4 regions of the Clostridium sp. FP1 genome follow, and region 1 is predicted to be linked to each of the others. Evidence: a T-box and tRNA genes for the amino acid it is inferred to sense, from the RefSeq annotation. Region 1 holds a T-box; the other regions hold tRNA genes.
The links. The T-box of region 1 lies ahead of leuS (leucine--tRNA ligase). A T-box ahead of a tRNA ligase gene usually reads a tRNA of that ligase, here a tRNA-Leu.

Region 1 (5,799 bases):
AACTTCTTTTATGTACTCCAAAAAAACACCACCTTGTTATTTATCTAAGGCACATTCAAATATAAAATTATTTTTTTGAATGTGCCTAACTATTATACTATTTAAATTTAATTATATAAAGTAATATATTGCTATATATTTAGTTCTAAGTATCATTATTGTTTCTACTTAGGTCATTGTATTGATATGGTAATTTTAATGAATTCTTAATGTTAGTTTATTTAAATTATGATATAATCACAATTAATGATCAATTTCGCAAAATTGACAATTGACTTGTCACTTATTTAAACAGACCTAAATAATTAATAATTATTATATGCCCTAGAGACATACAAGGAGGCCACTATGAAAGAAATAGAAACTCGAATTATAGATATTGATGTAGAAGAAATCCGCAAAAAATTATTGAATATAAATGCGCCAAAAGTAAAACAAGAAAATCAAATAAATAATATTTATGATTTCTCGGATAAAAGGCTAATAAAGAGCAAAGGCTATGCAAGAATACGCACTATCCATGATGAATTAACAAATTCTACGCTGCACTATATAACTACAAAAAAACTTATAAGCCAAGAAAAATATAAGATCATGGATGAGCATGAATCGGAAATTAAAGATGAAGTGGCTGCTATTGGAATATTTGAAGCCTTAGGTCTTGAGCTTATACAATCCATAAAAAAATATAGGGAAAGCTATAAATATAAAAATACCCTAATAGAAATAGACATAAACGATAAGGAATTCTGTCCTTTTCCTTATATAGAAATTGAAAGTGAAGATGAAGATGAGCTTTGTGAAGTTATAACCTTACTAGGTTATAGTCCCTCGGATACTACATCTAAAACTATTTATGAAATACTAAAATCAAAAGAAATAGTAGTAAAGGGGCTATAATGTTTGGATATGTAACTCCATGTAAAATGGAAATGAAAATAAAAGACTTTGAAAAATTCAAAGCTTATTATTGTGGTTTATGTAATTCCATTAAAAATAGCTATGGTCAGCTACCAAGGCTTACTTTAAATTATGATATGACTTTTTTAGCAGTACTTCTAGATTCACTAGGCGACAATAAATGTAACTTTACTAAATTTAGTTGTGCAATTCATCCATTAAAAAAAAGAATTATGATTAATAATAATATGGCTTTAGATTATGCAGCTTTTTGTAATACTACTTTAGCATATTATAAGTTAATGGATGATGCCTGCGATAATAAAACAATGAAAAGCAAAGTTTTTTCAGTTTTTTTAAAGAAATATTTGCCAAAATCCAAAGTGGAATATAATGATGTAATGAGGTATACTAAGGAAAAGCTTTTACTACTAAATACTCTAGAAACAAATCCTGTGAATATATCCATAGATGAACAGCTATCCATAGATGAGCATCTATCCATAGATGAGTTATCTCATGTTTTTGCTGATCTTACGGGCTTTATAGTATCCTTTTATTATAAGGATGCACCCTTTAAGGATGATTTATATTGGCTTGGATATAACTTAGGTAAATGGATATACATTATAGATGCTTATGATGATTTAGAAAGGGATGTAAAAAGCAACTCTTTTAATGCTATAAGTTCATTATTCAATAAGGATAATCTGGATTTTAAAAGTTTTTCGAAATTAATAAAGCCAAGAATTGATTATATATTGACTACTTGCGCCCAGCAATGTTTGAAAAATTTAAGTTCATTACCCCTAATAAAAAATGAGGATATATTATATAATATATTGGAACTGGGACTCATGGAAAAAATGCATAAGGTTTTTAATGAAAATTTAGATATTGATTATTTAAAAGGAGTGGAATATAAAAATGGCAAATCCCTATGAAATACTTGGTGTACGCGAAGGCGCGTCAAAAGAAGATATAAAAAAAGCCTATAGAGAACAAGCAAAAAAATATCACCCTGATCAGTATGGTGATAACCCCCTAAAAGATTTAGCAGAAGAAAAAATGCAAGAGCTAAATGAAGCTTATGATTCACTTATGAAAAATACTAGTTCTTCTAATAGCTACCAGTCTTCAAATACTTATAATTCTTCCAACAATTACAATTCTTCTTCAAATGATGACTATACTAATAGAGACATATATCAATCAATAAGAATGGATTTAAATAGTGGAAACCTTCCTTTGGCTGAGCAAAAATTAGGTTCTATGAATACAAAAACTGCTGAGTGGAATTATTTAATGGGAATGGTTCATTTGAAAAAAAATTGGCATGATAGTGCTTACAATTTCATTAGCAAAGCCTGCTCTCTTGAGCCTAATAATGTTGAATATAGGCGAAGCTTTAATGAACTAAATACTAGAAACACAAATTATAGAGGTAACTATTATGGCAGGCGAAACAAAGATTCTGATATTGGTAATATGTGCATTAACTTATGGTGTGCAGATAGTCTTTGTGAATGTTTAGGCGGAGATCTTATTTCCTGTTGCTAATCATATTAATTTAGGAGATGATTTTTATGAAATCTAATAACATTGCTAAGGGTGGAATATTCGCAGCACTTAGTTTGATATTACTATACCTCTCTTCTGTTTTTCCTACAAATAGATTATTCATAATGGTCATAGCTTCTTGTATTATTCCTCTTTCCATTATACTTACCGGAATAAAAAATACTATAATAGTATATAGTGCTGTTTGTTTGCTTAGTTTATTTATCATACCCTCAAAGCTTATAAGCATTGCCTATATATTAATTTTTGGATTATATGGTTTTGTAAAATATTTCATAGAAAAATTAAGGAGTATTCCTCTAGAGTTCGTACTTAAGTTATTATATTTTAATATAAGCTCGGCTATAATTATATTTATATATAAATTACTATTATTAAAAATTCCTAATATAAATATATATTTATTAATACTCTTTCTGCAATTTAGTTTCCTAGTATATGACTATACACTTACAGTTTTCATCGCCTATGCAAATAAAAATTTGCTTAAAAAATTTAGTTAAGTCATATTAAAATGTTTCTAACCAGAGCTGAAGCATGAATATTAAAATGTAGTAAATTCAATGCCTAGGGGGTCTTTGATAAAAAAGTTTTTCGCGAACGCTCTAAAATATTCAAATTTTACGGAATACAACCTTAAATATAATTCCATTTAAGGTTAATTAAAGGATAATAACATCCCATAATTATGAAATATATTGCATTTATTAACTGAAATAGTGTTTATTTGTAAAATGGTTTTATGTGTAACCATCCATTATATCATAAAAAATGGTATATGTGTTGATTGAAGTCGTTTTCACGAAAAAAAGTTATAAAATTAAGCTGTTTTTTCATGCTTCAGCTCTGGTTTCTAACCCATGCACTTGACAGAAAATTCTATTTAAATTATAATAGGTGATAATACTTTTATAAACAAAGTATTATATAATAAATTGCTTTGATTAGGAGTAGTAGTATTTGTAGCATTTTAAAGAGAGCTGTTGCTTTGGTGTGAAACAGTAATGATATAATACGAACTTGCCTATGACCTTACTTTAGTAAAAGCTTACTTTAGTAAAAGCTTACTTGTAAAACAAGTACGGTTAAAACCGTTATATTCTTAAGTGAGGTGTAATGCCTAATTAGAGTGGTACCGCGGAATATTACTTTCGTCTCTTTGTTGAGATGAAGGTTTTTTTTATTTTCTATCTATTTCGAGCTCCATATAACCTTAAATGCTAAATCTAAAAACCCACAATTATTTTCTACTTTAGATCATACAAGGAGGAATATTAATGGCAAAATATAATACAACCATCGATGAAAAATGGCAACAAAAATGGGAACAAACTAATCTCTATAAATTTGATGAAAATAATACTGATAAGAAGCTCTATGTGCTTGAAATGTTCTCTTATCCATCTGGAAGTCAACTACATGCCGGGCATTGGTTTAACTATGGTCCCGTAGATACCTGGGCTAGAATGAAGAAAATGCAAGGTTACAATGTATTTCAGCCAATGGGCTTTGACGCTTTTGGATTGCCTGCTGAAAACTATGCAATAAAAACTGGTGTACATCCAAAAGATTCTACAGAGCAAAATATTACTACTATGGAAAAGCAATTAAAAGCCATGGGCGCAATGTTTAATTGGGATCATGAAGTTGTAACTTGTCGTCCAGATTATTATAAATGGACTCAATGGTTATTCTTAAAACTATTTGAAAAAGGTCTTGCCTACAGAAAAAAAGCCCCTGTAAATTGGTGCCCTAGTTGTAGTACTGTACTTGCAAATGAGCAAGTATTGGTAGATGGTTCTTGTGAAAGGTGCGGCACTCAGGTTACTAAAAAGAATTTAACCCAATGGTTTTTAAAAATTACTGACTATGCTGATGAACTATTAGAAAAACTTGATACCTTGGATTGGCCTGAAAAAACTAAATCAATGCAAAAACATTGGATAGGAAAATCTACTGGCGCTGAGGTTACATTTAAGGTGGAAGATTCAGATATAGACTTTAGTGTCTTCACTACAAGGGTTGACACCCTATACGGTGTTACCTATGTGGTACTTGCACCTGAAAATGACCTTGTAGGTGTTCTAACTAAAGATGAATATAAACATGCTGTGGTGACTTATAGAGATGAAGCTAACAAGCAATCTGATATAGAAAGACAATCTATTACAAGAGAAAAAACCGGTGTATTTACTGGTTCCTATGCTATTAATCCTATTAACGGAAGAAAGATCCCTATTTGGATTGCTGACTACGTTCTAAATACTTATGGAACTGGCATCGTAATGGCTGTTCCCGCTCATGATGATAGAGATTTTGCCTTTGCTACTAAATATAATTTACCCATTGAAAGAGTAATTGTTCCTGCTAATAGTGTAATCTCTGGTACAGAAACCGAAATAGATAAGGTCGAAAACCTTCCTTATACGGAACATGGAAAAATGGTAAATAGTGAAGAGTTTAATGGTTTATCTACCATCGATGGGAAAATTGCTGTAGTAAAAAAATTAGAAGCTCAAAATTTAGGAACAGAAAAAGTAAACTTCAGGCTTCGTGATTGGTTAGTTTCAAGGCAGAGATATTGGGGAGCTCCTATTCCAATAATTCACTGTGATAAATGTGGGCCTGTACCCGTACCTGAAGACCAACTTCCTGTAGAACTCCCTTATGACGTAGAATTTGCACCAGACGGAGAATCACCCCTAGCTAAATCTGCAGACTTTATTAATGTGCCTTGCCCAGTTTGTGGTAGTCCTGCCCACAGAGAAGCTGATACCTTAGATACCTTCGTTTGTTCTTCTTTTTACTATTTAAGATATGTAGATAACAAAAATAGTGAAAAGGCTTTTGATACAGACTTAATAAACAAAATGCTTCCTGTAGACAAATATGTAGGTGGCCCTGAACATGCCTGTATGCATTTACTATATGCAAGGTTTATCACCAAAGCTCTTCGCGATATGGGCTATTTAAACTTTGATGAACCTTTCTTGTCTCTTACTCACCAAGGTTTAATTTTAGGACCAGACGGATTAAAAATGAGTAAATCCAAAGGAAATACTATTTCACCAGACCAATATATAAAAGAGTTTGGCGCAGATGTGTTTAGAATGTACCTAATGTTTGGCTTTGGTTATACTGATGGTGGTGCTTGGAGTGATGATGGTATAAAAGCTATTGGAAAATTCGTTGATAGAATTGAACGAGCTGTAGACACTGGAATTTCCGAAATGTTAAAAGAAAGTAATAAGGAGGCTCCTCTCAATAAGGCAGAAAAAGAATTAAACTACTGGAGACATTTTGCAATAAAAGGAGTTA
Region 2 (5,799 bases), 3.3 Mb from region 1:
ACAGGTGGATAAAGAGGAAATCATTAAAAACTTTGGAGAAATTTTAAAAATTACATTAGATAGGGAATTTGGTGCGGCTGGTGAAGAAGCTATTAAAACATATAGAAGCTTCCAAATTGAAAATTTCGAAAAGCTAATTACCATACACAGTGGAATAAAGGAAGGAGTAATAGAGCTTCATAAGCAAGGTTATAAGCTTGGAATAGTAACTTCGCGTTTAAATGATTCTGCCCTGAGGGGATTAAACCATTTTGGACTTAAAGATTATTTTGAAAGTATTGTAGGAGCAGATAATACAGATGTACATAAGCCAGATCCTACTCCAGCATTTATGGCTTTAAAGGAATTAGGAGGGAAACCTGAGGAGACATTGATTGTGGGTGATAGTCCTTATGATATCTTATGTGGAAAGAATGCAGGGATTACCTCTGTGCTTGTTGGGTGGAGTGCACTACCTATGGATCTTCTCCTTAAGTATGAGCCTGATTATATTGTAGATAGTATGGAAGAACTGGTGTCATTGGTTGGAAAATTAAAGGATTAATCCGAATTATCGGATTAATCCTTTTTCAATTGATGTATATTTAACTAATTTAAAGAATTTGTTGCCAATTAAGATCGCACCATTATTTAAATTATTTTAGCAATGATTTAACTGCAGCTAGTTCTTCGCGTAGGTTACCATCCTTCATCATTTCAAGTGCGGAATTAAGTAGTACACGAACGTCGTGCTGTCCTTTATAAATAGGGGTTAGTCTTTTATTTAGATTTAGGAATTTATAAACAGCAATTTGTGCGCCTCTTACAGAATAATCCATAGTAAATACTACATCATCTTTTATTTCACAGAACTGTCCGAGTAATGCTAAGTTAGTTGAACCTTCTGGTATGTTTGCAGGTCTATCACCCTTTGCTCTAGTTAAAAATTGTGCTGTTGTAAAAGGTAATATACATGGAATGCAAATAGATGTTTTAAGAATCTTCTTCATATCATCTTTGAAGTTTAGGTGATATAATACCTCAGTTAATATTTCCTCACCAGTACAATCTACCATTCTCTTCTTTACGAAATCACCCTTTGCATATGGGAACAGTGAATATCCCCAGATAATTTGTACAGTATCAGGTTGACTAAGAAAATGTGGTTGATTGTGTAAAACTATTGTCATGAGCCATGAGGAATCTCTAAATGTCATATGAGCACCAGTACCAGGCTTATTTCCTGAGAATTCTACTATTTTCTTAAACATTGTTGGGTCTTTAAGGGTAACTGTGAAAGACTCCCACATTGATTCTTCTACACGGTCATCAAAAACCTGTGGTTTACCAAACTCAGGACGTCCCTTGGCTATTTTCTCCCAAAGCTCCCATGCTCCACCTACATGTTTGTCATTAATCTTTGCTGGTGTAGTCATAGATCCAAGGCTTGTACCAGCTGTTAAAGAACCAATAGTAACAAAAGCAAAATCCTTATCTCCAATTTCTATTCTAGTTTCTTTCCCGTTTTTAACACATTTGAATGCTGTAACTGTAGTTTCAGTATCTGATGGCTTAAATTCTAAATCAGTTACTCTACAGTTTAATTCAAAATTAACACCTTGTGACTTTAACCATTCTGTCATAGGTAATAACATTGAATCATATTGATTGTATGGTGTACGACGTATTCCAGATAAATCCTTTAAACGTGGTAATTCTTGAATAAATCTATGAATATATCTCTTCAATTCTACAGCACTGTGCCAAGTCTCAAATGCAAAGAGTGTAGTCCACTGAAGCCAAAAATTTGTTTTGAAAAATGAGTCTGGGAAACACTCTTGAATAGTTTTTGTGCCCAAAGAATCTTCTGAATTTACAATTATATCCATTAATGCCAGTCTATCAGCGCGAACAAACCCTAAAGTTGATACATCAGTTATTTTAGCATCATTATCTATTAATCTTGCCTTTGCAGAGGTATGAATTTTTTTGTTAAAAGCATTAAATTCATCCAATATTGAAACTTTAGGATCAGTTAATGAAGGTATACTTTCCATTATTCCAAAAGTACAAGCATAAGCTTCCCTATCAAACATTCTTCCACCACGAATTACATAACCCTGCTCAGCATCACCATTTCCATCCATACTACCACCTGTTATATTTAATTCTTCATATATATGAATATTTTTACCTGGTACATGTCCATCTCTAATTAAATATATTGCAGCTGCCATTGATGCAAGTCCAGCACCAACCATGTAAGCATTTGTTTTTTCTACATCAATAGTTTGATCAAAATTAAATTTCATTTTAAACCCCTCCATTTAAAAAATTATGCCATAAGCTATGAGCCTACAGAAATTTTATATTTACCAAGTTGTCAACTTGTTATAAGAGCAGTATAAATCTAACTATAAATATTGGGTACAATCACTTTTGTAAAACTGTCTGAAAATTATACATATATATTAAAGTGTATGGTTTTGCTTAAAACTATAAAAAAAAGCCAATTGGCTTTGATTATAAATTTTCTGATGGTATTAATTGATTTTATATTGTATTATAGAAATACAAAACGTGAGATTTAAAATTTATTATTAATGTTTGTCATGAATGAGTTTTGCTTAAAAAAAGAAAATGTACGTTAATAATAAAAAAAGAAAGGAAGTGACTATTTGGTGTTTTTGTGTACTAATAGCACACTATCTCGCTAAATATAATACATGGAAATAAAAGAAATAAAGGGAAATACATTTTGTATCGATACTGGAATGACATATATACCTTTTTATAAAATTAATAATGAAGAAATTATTATGTTGGATTCAGGGTGGGCAGAAGGTGAAAGAGAAGGAATAGATAAGCTTTTGGAAAAAAATAAGTTTAAGGTAGCTGCTATAATATGTAGTCATGCACATATAGATCATGTAGGAAATAATGCATATTTGAAGGAAAAATATAACTGTATTATAGCTATGCCAGCCTATGAAGCTCTTATTTGCAGTTCAACAGTGAATCTCAAACTTTATTATAATATCCAAACATTATCCGAAGTTACAGAGCATTTTGGACATATGGTTTGTGAAACGGACATTATGATTTCGGATAACCAAGATAGCATAACTGTTCGGGATATTAAATTTAAGATTATACATACACCAGGACACAGTCCAGCGCATATATGTATCACTACCCCTGATGATGTTGCATATCTAGGGGACACTCTTATAAGTTATGAAGTAATGAGGGGTGCTAAAATGCCCTACGCTTATATACTCAGTGAGGATTTGAAAAGTAAATTAAAGCTTTATGACTTAAAATATAGCAAGTATGTGGTGGCGCACAAAGGTATGTACGATGATATTACAGAACTTATAACTGATAATATAAACTTTTATAAGGGCAGGGCTTCAAGAATATATACTGTCATTGAGGGTTCTATGACAATGGAAGACATCCTGAAGGCTGTTATTGAAAATTTTAATATTCATGTAAAAAGCAAATATAGATATACCATAATAGTAAGAATGTTAAGGTCTTATGTTGAATATTTAAATGAAACAGGAATGATAGAGCTAAATATGGATAAGGGATTTCTTAAATATTCAAAAGCTTCATCATATATGTAGTAAATTTTGAGAAATAAAAAAAGCACTCATAAAATGAATGCTTTTTGGTGCAGATGACAGGAATTGAACCTGCACGCCGTAAAGCGCTAGATCCTAAGTCTAGTGCGTCTGCCAATTCCGCCACATCTGCGTAGATTATCATTAATGAAAACGTTTCATTAATATAAATTATAATATCATCTATCCCTATATATGTCAACACAATATTTTATTTATTTTTAAAGTAAAGCATTTATTATTTTGGTTTCATTGTCTTTAGTTATTGTGCCTACAGCAACAAGGGTATCTAGCCTTCTATGCAATTCTAGTTTTTGTGAATCATCATTGGAAATTTTAGCAAGATTTATTACCGCGTTCCTTTGATCACCATTGATAGTTCCTATTGAAATTAACTTATCAAGTTTGGATAGTAAAATATCATTAATAGTTTTAGAGGTGGATTTTTTACAATAGGTAAAGCTATTTAATATAGTGATTTCTTGATTTTTACTTATAATTTTATTTGTAACAAGGGTATCAATATCTATAAGCCCCTCTGTGCTAGCTTCAGAAGTAGGAAATAAATTCATAATTTCTTTTTTCTGAAGCTCAGTAATAGTTCCTAAATCTATAAGGCTGTTTAGTCTAGAACTAAAATTATCCTTAATAGCTTTTGAGATAGAATTTTTATAATTTGCAAAAAGATTGGTTATAATAGCTTCATCTGTTTTAGAAACCTCTCCAGTAGTAGATAACTTATCAATACTTGGGTTTGGTATTGCTTGTTTATAAGTTACAAGATATTTTATCACAGCGGCTTTTTGAAATTGGTTAATACTTCCTGAAGTAACAAGACTATCTAATTTATTTATAATATTGATACTGTTTTTATAATGTTGCGCATTTAAAATTTTGGTATTTTGTGATTTACTATTTGATGAAGTAAGTGCGTAAGCGGATGAACCTGAACCAGATACTGATACTATAATTGCTAGTGCAGCAATTTTGTTAAATTTAACTTCTTTTATTTTTTTCATTATTATTTCCTCCAATATGTATATTTTATTGTGTGAAATCTGAAATTTAATCATAAATATACCATATTTATAGCCTATTACATTTTAGTGACAACGGGGTGGCAGAATTATTAACGTTTAATGAAGGCTATAAAAAAACAAACTCTAGATTTTCATTGGGCTAAAATATATGATTTGAAAAATGATGGTAGAAGTAAATCACTAAAGATGAATTTTATAAACATTTATTGCTAGATTAATAAAAAGTAGTTTAAAAGAAGTAAATCCTAGCTTAATAGGAGCAGCTAAATCTTTTGGGGCTTCAAATAGGGTTATATTCGAATAAAGTCAAGAAGATATCTGATATTAAAGATGGAATGACAGTTGCAGTATCTAATGATAACTCTAATAGAGCATTAGCATTAAAGTTATTGGATAAAGAAGGAGTAATTAAGATTAAAGATGACATTAAAGTACCAAATGTTTTAGATATTGCTGAAAATAAACATAATTTAAAATTTGTTGAAATGGAAAGACTAAATTTAGCAAATGTATTAAATGATACTGATATGCCTATAGTTATGGCGGATGTTATGTTGAAAGCTGGTAAAAACTCAGAAAATGCTTTAGCTTTTGCGCAAGAAGAAGGTATTGTTTTAGTAACAAAAGAAGAGAAAGAATGGGCAAAGGAAGTTGAAGAAGCTTTAACTAGTAATGAAGTTAAAACCTTTATAAAAGAAAAAAGTAAAGGAACGAAAATACATTTATTTTAATTTATGAAGACTAATGATAAAAAATATAAAAAACTATAAATTATAAAGGGAAGGTGGAAGGGTGGGTATTTTTAGAGATGAAATGACTTCTAAAGAGAGAAGAGAAGCTTATTTTAGAGGAGAAGAAGTAGACAGATTACCTTGTGCTATTATATTCGAAGAAACAGTAGCAGTATACGCAGATATAAATGTTAAAGAATATTATTTTGATTCTGATAAAATGCTTCAAGCTGAAAAATTTATAGTAAGAGAATTTGGAGCAGAAAGCTGTGGAATTAATGTAACTTTAAGAGGAATGGCCGAAGCCCTTGGAAGTAATATAGGGTATAGTGACACAAGAGCTTCGTTTTTAATAGATTCTGTTTTAAAAGATTATAAAATGTTAGAAAACATGGATATTGTAAATCCATATAAAGACGG
Region 3 (4,210 bases), 790 kb from region 1:
CTTTTTTTAAAATTAAAATATCCTTGTCTTTGCTATTTATTTCTAAAAAATTACTTGTCACTCTACTTATTTCAAAGTTATTATTTTTCCATATTTTCATCATACCCTTATTATCAGCTGAAACAAAAGTATAGAAATTACGTATTCCATAATTTTTATACAAATGTTTTATGAATTCATCAATAATTGTAGTAGCTACATCAACATCACATAATCCAAATTCTATTAAATAGCACATAATCCACACTTCATTTGGATTTTTAAATTCTATTCTCCCTTTAATAATTCCTATAAGTTCACTACCCCTTAAAACTTTAAGAAAGTATTCTCCCTCACTTACATAATACTCTAAATATCTTTCGTAGAAATCCACAATCCCGTAATCCTGACTCGCATCTATATTAAATCCTTGCTTAGAATTAATCCAATCTTCAATTTTAGTAATATCTTCTTTTTCTACACTCATGATACTAACATCATCAAACACAATATCTATATTAAACATATTCTCACCTCTTGGATAATTAAAATCTACGTTAGTAATTAATTCTACATTACATTTAAATTTCCTTCAATAAAAAAAGTATATATTACTAAGCATTTAAAATGCCATATAAATTTTATAACCCTATAATTTTTTATAGGGTTATAAAATAAATGATTTCTGTAATTTATTTCTGCTTTATGTTGAACTTAAGACTATTTTTATTCCTCACTATACATAAGTGTAAGTCTAACAATTCTTCTAACTATATTTCTTGCCTCTGCATAAGGCATACCATACCTGGTCAAACTTCTAAATATAGCAGGATTATACCTTTCAATTTTTCTTACAATAGCATCAACATCATTGTATTTTGGATTAACTCTATTTTGATTATTATATCCACCTTCATCTTCATATTTGTCCATTTGCCTTAATCCCTCATTCTCATCCCCATAATCTTTCATAGATGCATCTCCATACATCATAGACATTGAATTAAGCCCATTCATAGACATATCTTCATTAAATTGATTCATTCCCATACCTGGGTCCATTTCCATATTTGGATTTACATCTTGCATGTATCCCATTGGCCTACCCATATTTGGGTTCATACCCATACTTGTGTTCATACCCATATTTGGGTTCATACCCATACTTGTGTTCATACCCATATTCGGCATGCTATTCATTTGTCCATATCCATACATCATAGGTTCAAATGGAATCATTTCATATTCTTCATCCATATCTGTATCTTCAAAGTTTCTGCCCTCTAGATTCATCATTGCCCTCCCTACTTTCCATATTACTAATACATTAACAATTTATGCTAGAGGCAACGTTTTGATACTAATTTTTATAATAAATTTTTGAAAGGGTATTTTACTATAAATGCATTTCACGTAATATACCTTTTCTTCACGCTACCAAATGAAAAAATGCCATAAAAATAAAGAGGGTAATCACACCCTCTTTATTTCCCTTGCTACTTTAATCCTCTTACAGGTTTACTCATGTTACTGTCACCGTTCATAGTAACAGGATTATTTTCTTTATTCTTAAATGACTTCTCCTGTTTTTCATTAGAATTATTCTTTTTATCTTTCATAAACAACACCTCTTTCAGATGTTAGTTTTTCCACATTTCTTTTAAAAATTCATCTCTCCTGGATTTTTCTCTATCTTCTTTATTTTTAATGGAAAAGTGTTGATGATACGCTTCTGCTAAATAAAAATTTGCAAGTGGTACTATAAACCTGAGCTACTTCATAACGCGCTGTAATCTGCGATTTAACCACATCATAACTTGGATTATGAACATTCCTACCTGCATTCCCAACCTTTACTTCTATAACCGCTTCTAGACGCTAAAACCAGTCTACCCTACACCAAAAACATCCCCTACAAAGGTTTATCTTGATAATTTATTTTTTTATCTATATAACTCAAGAAAAGAGAGGCATGTACGCCTCTCTTTTCTAGTACTCCAAAAACATAAAATCTTGGTGCGACAGACGGGACTTGAACCCGTATGGTCTCCCACACGCCCCTTAAACGTGCGCGTCTGCCATTCCGCCACTATCGCAAATATTATTTTTATTATAAAGGGGAAATCTTATAGCCATATTAGCTTGCACCGCTTATAACTACAAGATTTATTATATATCAGTTTAATATGAATTGTCAATATATTAGTTATTTTTTAAGATACCTTAAATTTATCACCGTATAGTTTAAAATAAATTTTATAATTTGTCTTTACTTTTTTTACATATTTATCGGTTTCTCCAAAAGGAATGTTATTTAATTTTTTTCCATCCTGTGAATATTCTTTATTTTTAAGCCACTTTTGAACATTTCCACGCCCACCATTATAAGCCGCCAGCACCAAATCTATATCTCCATTAAATTCGGTATTTAAATTATCAATATACCAACATCCCATAGCAATATTAATTTCATTATCATATAATTTTTCTACTTCATAGTCTTTTAATTCCATATTTTTAGCAATCCAAAGTCCCGTATCTGGCATTATCTGCATAAGCCCATAGGCACCTCTATTAGACATAGCTTTTCCATTAAAATCACTTTCTGCTTTAATTACAGCTGCAACCAAACATGGATCTACATTATACCTTTGAGAATACGTAACTATATGCTCTTCATATTTTATTGGATAAAAACTTTTAAAAATACTTTTAATATTAATTACTATAATGCACAAAAAAATTATGCATAAAATTTTTATAATTTTTTTAAACTTCATCTTTCACATCTAACCTTTCTAATTGTGTAATAATCAAATCTAGTTGTAACTTTGTATTTTCAATGCTTCCTCCATTATCAATAATAAAATCCGCAAACTTCCTTTTTTCATCTATTGGCATTTGAGCTCTTATTCTATCCATTGCTGCGTATAAATCTAAATCGTCCCGAAGCATAATCCTTTGTATCTGAACATCGCTGCTTACCCAAACTAATATAATTACATCCATACTGGTATGTAAATTATTCTCTATTAAAGTAGGCGCATCAAGAAAACATACCTTACAATTATCTTGTTCATAAGCTTTTATCCTACGGTTTATTTCATTTATTATAAAAGGCATAATTATACGCTCTAGCTTTTTTCTTAGGGTATCATTTTTAAATATATAGTTTCCAAACTCTTTTCTCCTTAGTTTACCTTCCTCGTCAAAAAACTCATACCCAAATTCCTCTTTAATTTGAGAGATTACCTCAGGATTTATTATAAACACCTCTCTAGCTACAATATCGGCATCAATAATTGGAAGGAGCTTTTCTTTTAGCATATTAGTTACTGTGCTCTTCCCACTACCAATACCACCTGTTATCCCTACCTTAAGCATCTTATCCTCCCCCACTTTTTCTAATTGAAAGTTATGGCTTTAATTCTCAATTTTTAATTACTTCGCCTCATACCAAGTTTCTCCAATACTTATTCCTACTTCTAGAGGAACTGAAAGTTTTATAACATTTTCCATCTGCTCTTTAACTAAACTCTCAACTTGTTGTGCCTCATCTTTATATACATTTAATATTAATTCATCGTGTACTTGAAGTATTAGAGTACTTTTTAACCCTGACTCCTTTAATTTATGGAATACATTTACCATAGCCAGCTTAATAATATCCGCCGCTGTCCCTTGTATTGGTGTATTCATAGCAAGTCTTTTTCCAAAGGACTGGACAATTTTATTTGAGGAGTTTATTTCAGGGATTGCTCTTCTTCTATTAAAGATTGTGGTAACACTATTATTTTTCTCAGCTTCAACCACTATATCCTCCATGTACTGCTTAACTTTTGGATATCTTGCAAAATAGGCATCTATATAAATTTTAGCTTCTTTTCTAGATACATTTATATCCTTTGCTAAGCTAAATTCTCCAATACCATATACTATTCCAAAGTTTACAGCTTTAGCATTACTTCTCATAAGTGATGTAACTTCTTGAAGCGGTACATTAAATACCTCTGAAGCAGTTTTGGTATGAATATCACTGTGGTTAATGAAAGCTTCAATTAAATTTTCATCCCCAGATATATGAGCAAGAACTCTAAGCTCTATTTGTGAATAATCCGCTGATAAAATAACACACTGATCATTGTGTGGTATAAATACTCGTCTTATAGCTCTACCCATTTCATGTTTTATAGGAATATTTTGCAAATTAGGCTCTGTACTTGATAATCTT
Region 4 (5,799 bases), 780 kb from region 1:
CTAATAAGTGAATTATCAAAAAAACTTACAATTGATTATGGTAGAGGGTTCGATAAAAGTAATTTATCAAGAATGAGGAAATTTTATTCGTTAATCAACAATGTTGACGCACTGCGTCAAGAATTAAGTTGGACTCACTATAGGTTTATAATTAAACTTAGTGATGAAAGAAAAAGAGCTTTTTATATAGATGAATGTATTAAAAGTAATTGGAGTACAAGACAGTTAGAAAGACAAATTAATTCTTTCTATTATGAACGACTTCTATCAACTCAAGAGGAAAATAGAAATGAAGTAAGGAATGAAATAAATGAATTAGAACCTTCTAAAGGTATAAATGATATGGTTAAAGACCCTTACATATTAGAATTCTTAGATTTAAAAGAAAATAAAAAGTTTCTAGAAAGAGATTTAGAACAAGGATTAATAGATAATTTACAAGAGTTTCTTTTAGAACTTGGAAAAGGATTTTCATTTGTAGGAAGACAGAGAAGAATAACAGCTGATGGAGAGCATTTCTATGTGGACTTAGTTTTCTATAATTATTTGCTTAAATGTTTTGTGTTAATAGATTTAAAACTAGGTAAATTAACTCATCAGGACTTAGGTCAAATGGATTTCTATGTTAGATACTATGAGAAAAAAATAAAGGGCGGAGATGATAATCCAACTATAGGGATTATATTATGTTCTGAAAAAAATGAAACTATAGTAAAATACTCGATTTTAGAAGAGAGTAAACAAATATTTGCCTCAAAGTATATGCTTTATATGCCTACGGAAGAAGAATTAAAGAGAGAAATAAATAAGGATAGAGAGATACTTGAGGTTGAAGAAATCATGCATGAAAATGAGGAATAGAGAAATATTTGGTAAAGCAGACGCCTAAAGAATGAGATAAGAAAAAATCTAGGAGTGATTGGTATGAGTTCTAGTGAGTGAAAATTACCCTGATGTAGGCTCTACGGTGTTTATAGGATATCATATAATATAATACACAAGTACACCAGTAAAATAGTATTTATAAAGTTAAAGATTAAAAATAAAACTCTGAGGTAATCTCAGAGTTTTATTTTTTTTGATTATTTTTATAAATATTGCAGGGAAAAATAGTTTTATGTTGAAATAACATAAAATAGATGCTAAGCATGAGATAGTTTTTACTGATACCTAATCAAATGATAAACGTGGTTGCTCATAATAAGCCAATGTGCACGGAACTTTATGACGACATAATCACTGCTTGTAAGATAGTAGATAAAAAATTCGATAAGTGTTTTGAGCTTATTGAAAGTAACGTTTATTCAGATGAGGATGGTGTTATTGAATATTTAATTAATAGAAATTATTGCAAGGATATTCTTGAATTACAATTTGAACTATTACGAGAAATTAAACCAGAGTTTTCTTCCAATGAAATAAAACGCCCGTACTATAATAATCCAGATTACATTCATCTACGTTATTATAAAAAAATATATTTATATATAAACTATAAATGAGCAAATTTGATAACATATTCTGGAAATAAGAAAAAAGAGCACAAAAATAGACATTTTCACCATCCTAAGGCATTATATTACTGCAAAGAAATATAACTAAAGGATGGATGAAAAATGCCTACAGAAAATAATATACCATATGATAAATCAATTAACAACTTTATTATAGAAATTAAGATATTACTTTATTTAACACTGCCACAACTTAAACATATTTGTGCCTTCGTGTTTGGGACCGTAGATCGTGGTTGCAATGGTAAAGTTAGTCGTATAAGTGAGAGCTGTTATAGCTCAAGGCATAGAACTTCCGTAGGAAATTTTTTATCCAACAGTCCATGGAATGAAGAGTATATTTTACGAGCATTACAAAAATTTGCAATTAAAAAAATATGGCAGTTATCAAAAGATACAGGTAAGCCTATTTATGTGATTATTGATGATACTATCTGTAAGAAAACAAAGCCTTCGTCACAGGCTAAAAATCCTATAGAGAAATGCCAATTTCATTTTTCTCACTAAGAAGGTAAACAAGTTTATGGACATCAAGTTGTAGGTATTTTACTACAGTGTGGTGATGTAACAATACCGTAGCAGCTAACGCCTTATGATAAAACTAGAATGAATGAATTTAACAAAGAAGATTTTCACTTAGTTACAGTGAATAAAAACTCTTACTATGTTTACCGATATGAAGGCAAGATAAATGGATTTAAAAAAGTAGTTAAGCAAAGTGTCTTTATTTAAAGTGACTATACAAAAGAATATATTAAATTTTGTATGCATATTTTTAAATTTACTAAAACTAATAGTTAAAAAACGAAAAAACTTTTGCAAATTAAAATACAAAAATTTAAAAATGAATATAGTACACCGCTCAAGATATTATGGCAATTTTCAAAGTTTCCAATGATATTATTATGTGCTTATCTCATTTCAAGCCAGTATTATAAGGAAAGTCCCGAACTATTAAATATTATCTCTCCAATAACTAGTGTTATCATATTTTATTTTTATACTAAGGAAATAACTCAACTTCTTAGAGAAAGCCGTAAATATGGAAACAAAGAGAATACTGATATAAAATATGTATACATATTATTTGCAATATTTTACTGCCTAATGGTAGTGTTATCGTTAGTTAAAGATTCAATAAATGAAATATTTAATACTAAACAATGGTTAATAACGAATTTTACACTAGATAAAACTAATGTTGATCTACTATTTAAATTGACTTGGAGTGCGTCCAATAGCTTAAAAGAATCTATCTTAGCTGCCATCATATTTGATACTGCATTCCAAATGTTTAATTACGATATAAAGGATGAGCAAAGAAAATATCTAAATTTATTAACTGAAAATGGCAAGCTGTATGCACTTCCAGAAGAAAAATCAGAAAAATATCCTAAGGTTTGGTATATTCGCGGTGATGCATGTTCAGATTTAGTAGATAATTTAGGAATTCATAAATTTAGTATTTCTAATAAATATAATATTGATTGCACTAATGATAATTGTTATAGGATATTGATGGATCGTAAGAAACTAAACCTTGATGATAAGAATTGTTGCTATCATGGTGGTGATAGTGATTATATTAACGGTGACTACTATTTTTATTTTGTACTTATAGATTTTGAGAATTGCTTTCAATACGGTATTAGTAAAGAAGATATATATAACATTATTAGAAATAAGTTAATTGAGTTTCCTAGTGGGTTAAAAGTATATGAACGGAATTATGAAGCAATTATTGATGAATGCATTACAGAAGTAAATATCTATAGAGATACATTGTAAGTGAATTAAACAATACATTTTGTATAGTTGGTAAACCGTCGTATAAGGACCTGACACGTCGTAAATACTTAAACGATATACAAATATCATTGTGATTTGAACTTCTAGTTATTCTTAAGCTATACTGTTTGTCGACAATGTGAAGTTAAGATGCCGATAATAGAGATGTTAACTAACCAATAGAATTTAATAAAGCTTAGTATGTTGTATTGCGAAGCCGTATAAAAAGTAGGTGCCAAATATAAAGAATTTGAGAATTGCGATAGAATAACTGTTTAATATGAATTAATTTTATTGAATTAATTATAAATAAAAACTAAGAAGATATTAGTAAAATTAAACAATTAGAAGAATGGAGGTAAAATATTTATGATACTAAGTAAAGTTAAAAATTATCATTACAGACTTTATGGAGAAGATGCAAGTAAAATTTAGAAGAATAAATTAATATTAGATCTGGCAAGGGTTCCTTCCACCTTTGATATTATCATATTTATTAAGAAAAAATTCTAATCAAAAAGAATATATTTCTTTTTAATTTCCAACTTTAATTTTAACCTGTCCCATTCTGTTTTAACCTCACTTAAAGTAAAAGCGGACAAAACAAAGAAAAGAACATTTAGGAAGAATATTCCTAAATGTTCTTTTCTTTGTAAACTATATGGTGCCGGAGGCGGGAATCGAACCCGCACGGTATTGCTACCACTGGATTTTGAGTCCAGCGCGTCTGCCAGTTCCACCACTTCGGCATGTCTGACAAGAATTATTTTAACATATATATATAATTAATGCAATAGTTATAGTAAAAATTTATATCTGCTTTCATTTTGATTAAAGTATTGATTCCATATTAAGCAATGTAACATTTAATTTTCCACAAAGAATTGAAAATACCATTCAAAGTATAGTATTATATGTAGTGTACATGTAAATACTAATATAAAAAAATACATTTTATTGTATTGTTTAGTCAGGGGGGTAACATGAAAAGAATATTGGATACTATCATTGAAAAAAATAGACACTATACTAAGGAAGGCAAAGTTGCCTCATATATACCAGAACTTTCTAAAGCAGATGGAGAGGCTCTAGGTATTTGCGTAACTACTCTTGATGGAGAAGAATTTTTCGCAGGGGATTATGAAACAAAATTTACAATACAAAGTATATCAAAGGTTGTTACACTTATGCTAGCCATAATTGATAATGGAGTAGATTATGTGTTTACTAAAATAGGAATGGAGCCTACAGAAGCTGGCTTTAATTCCATAATAAATTTAGAGAAGAACATTGACCAAAGACCTATAAACCCAATGATAAATGCTGGAGCAATTGCAGTAGTTTCATTAATTACAGGTGATACTGCAGAGGAAAAGTTTAATAGGATTTTAAAGTTTACGAGGAAAATTACAGGTAATCCTGATATTTATATTAACGAAGGTGTTTATACCTCTGAAAAAGCTACAGGGGATAGAAATAGATCACTGGCTTATTTCATGAAGAGCACAGGTGTTATTGAGGGTGATGTGGAAGAGGTTTTAGATGTATACTTTAAGCAGTGTTCAATGGAGGTCAATTGTAGGGATATAGCAAGAATAGGAGCTATGCTTGCTAATTCAGGTGTGATTTTTTCTAAGAATGAAAGAGTTTTATCTAGAGAAGCTACTAGAATAATTAAAACTATAATGGTTACTTGTGGCATGTATGATGGTTCAGGTAATTTTGCAGTGCATATAGGAATACCTGCAAAAAGTGGTGTAGGTGGAGGTATAATGGCAGCAGTGCCTAGGAGAATGGGTGTTGGTGTAATTGGACCTGCGCTGGATCAAAAAGGTAATAGTATTGGTGGTATAAAGGTTTTAGAAGAATTATCTAAGGAATTAGATTTAAGTATATTTTAAAAAAAATGTAATCATAGCAGAAAGAAGGGATTTAAAATGTCTAAAGAAAGGTTATTAATTTTAGATGGTCATAGTCTTATGTACAGAGCATTTTATGCATTACCAGCCCTAACAAATTCAGATGGGATATATACTAATGCAGTTTATGGTTTCACAAATATGCTCTTAAAAATGAAAGAGGAATTTGAGCCAGATTATATTGTTACAACCTTCGACAGAAAGGCACCTACTTTTCGTCATGAAGAATATAGTGATTATAAGGCAGGTAGAAAGAAAATGCCTGATGAGCTTATAGGACAGTTTGCTATAGTTAGGGAACTTTTAGAGAAAATGGCTATAGACATTTTTGAATTAGATGGATTTGAAGCAGATGATTTAATAGGAACACTATCTGTAATTGGAGAAAAAGAGGGACTAGAAGTCTTTATAGTAACAGGAGACAGGGATGCACTTCAACTTGCCACAGATAATGTTAAAGTTGTAATAAATAAAAAAGGAATGTCAGAAAAAGAAATATATGATAGAAATCGAATAATAGAGGATTTTGGAGTAACCCCTACTGAATTTATAGATGTAAAGGGCTTAATGGGAGATGC

Region 2: it encodes a tRNA-Leu, which carries the amino acid that the T-box ahead of leuS (leucine--tRNA ligase) is inferred to sense. The anticodon was not compared.
Region 3: it encodes a tRNA-Leu, which carries the amino acid that the T-box ahead of leuS (leucine--tRNA ligase) is inferred to sense. The anticodon was not compared.
Region 4: it encodes a tRNA-Leu, which carries the amino acid that the T-box ahead of leuS (leucine--tRNA ligase) is inferred to sense. The anticodon was not compared.

The regions. Positions count from the first base shown of each region.
Region 1 is NZ_JAAMNJ020000001.1:4,476,043-4,481,841, forward strand. Features, by position in the region: gene G9F70_RS21310 (nucleoid-associated protein) at 1-21, opposite strand, end outside; gene G9F70_RS21315 (class IV adenylate cyclase) at 349-900, shown strand; gene G9F70_RS21320 (DUF5685 family protein) at 900-1,844, shown strand; gene G9F70_RS21325 (J domain-containing protein) at 1,828-2,460, shown strand; gene G9F70_RS21330 (hypothetical protein) at 2,471-2,689, opposite strand; T-box leader at 3,413-3,643, shown strand; gene leuS (leucine--tRNA ligase) at 3,759-5,799, shown strand, end outside.
Region 2 is NZ_JAAMNJ020000001.1:1,203,889-1,209,687, forward strand. Features, by position in the region: gene ppaX (pyrophosphatase PpaX) at 1-544, shown strand, start outside; gene G9F70_RS05875 (oleate hydratase) at 636-2,291, opposite strand; gene G9F70_RS05880 (MBL fold metallo-hydrolase) at 2,706-3,611, shown strand; tRNA gene G9F70_RS05885 (tRNA-Leu) at 3,657-3,741, opposite strand; gene G9F70_RS05890 (hypothetical protein) at 3,830-4,627, opposite strand; partial or broken gene G9F70_RS05895 (methionine ABC transporter permease) at 4,851-4,949, shown strand; partial or broken gene G9F70_RS05900 (MetQ/NlpA family ABC transporter substrate-binding protein) at 4,918-5,379, shown strand; gene G9F70_RS05905 (uroporphyrinogen decarboxylase family protein) at 5,441-5,799, shown strand, end outside.
Region 3 is NZ_JAAMNJ020000001.1:3,689,261-3,693,470, forward strand. Features, by position in the region: gene G9F70_RS18050 (GNAT family N-acetyltransferase) at 1-505, opposite strand, end outside; gene G9F70_RS18055 (hypothetical protein) at 706-1,275, opposite strand; gene G9F70_RS27075 (hypothetical protein) at 1,476-1,598, opposite strand; tRNA gene G9F70_RS18060 (tRNA-Leu) at 1,994-2,075, opposite strand; gene G9F70_RS18065 (lytic transglycosylase domain-containing protein) at 2,193-2,759, opposite strand; gene coaE (dephospho-CoA kinase) at 2,749-3,363, opposite strand; gene polA (DNA polymerase I) at 3,421-4,210, opposite strand, start outside.
Region 4 is NZ_JAAMNJ020000001.1:3,694,737-3,700,535, reverse strand. Features, by position in the region: gene G9F70_RS18105 (YhcG family protein) at 1-861, shown strand, start outside; gene G9F70_RS18100 (hypothetical protein) at 1,179-1,502, shown strand; gene G9F70_RS18095 (hypothetical protein) at 1,617-2,021, shown strand; gene G9F70_RS27080 (hypothetical protein) at 2,121-2,246, shown strand; gene G9F70_RS18090 (hypothetical protein) at 2,409-3,302, shown strand; tRNA gene G9F70_RS18085 (tRNA-Leu) at 3,965-4,051, opposite strand; gene glsA (glutaminase A) at 4,286-5,203, shown strand; gene polA (DNA polymerase I) at 5,240-5,799, shown strand, end outside.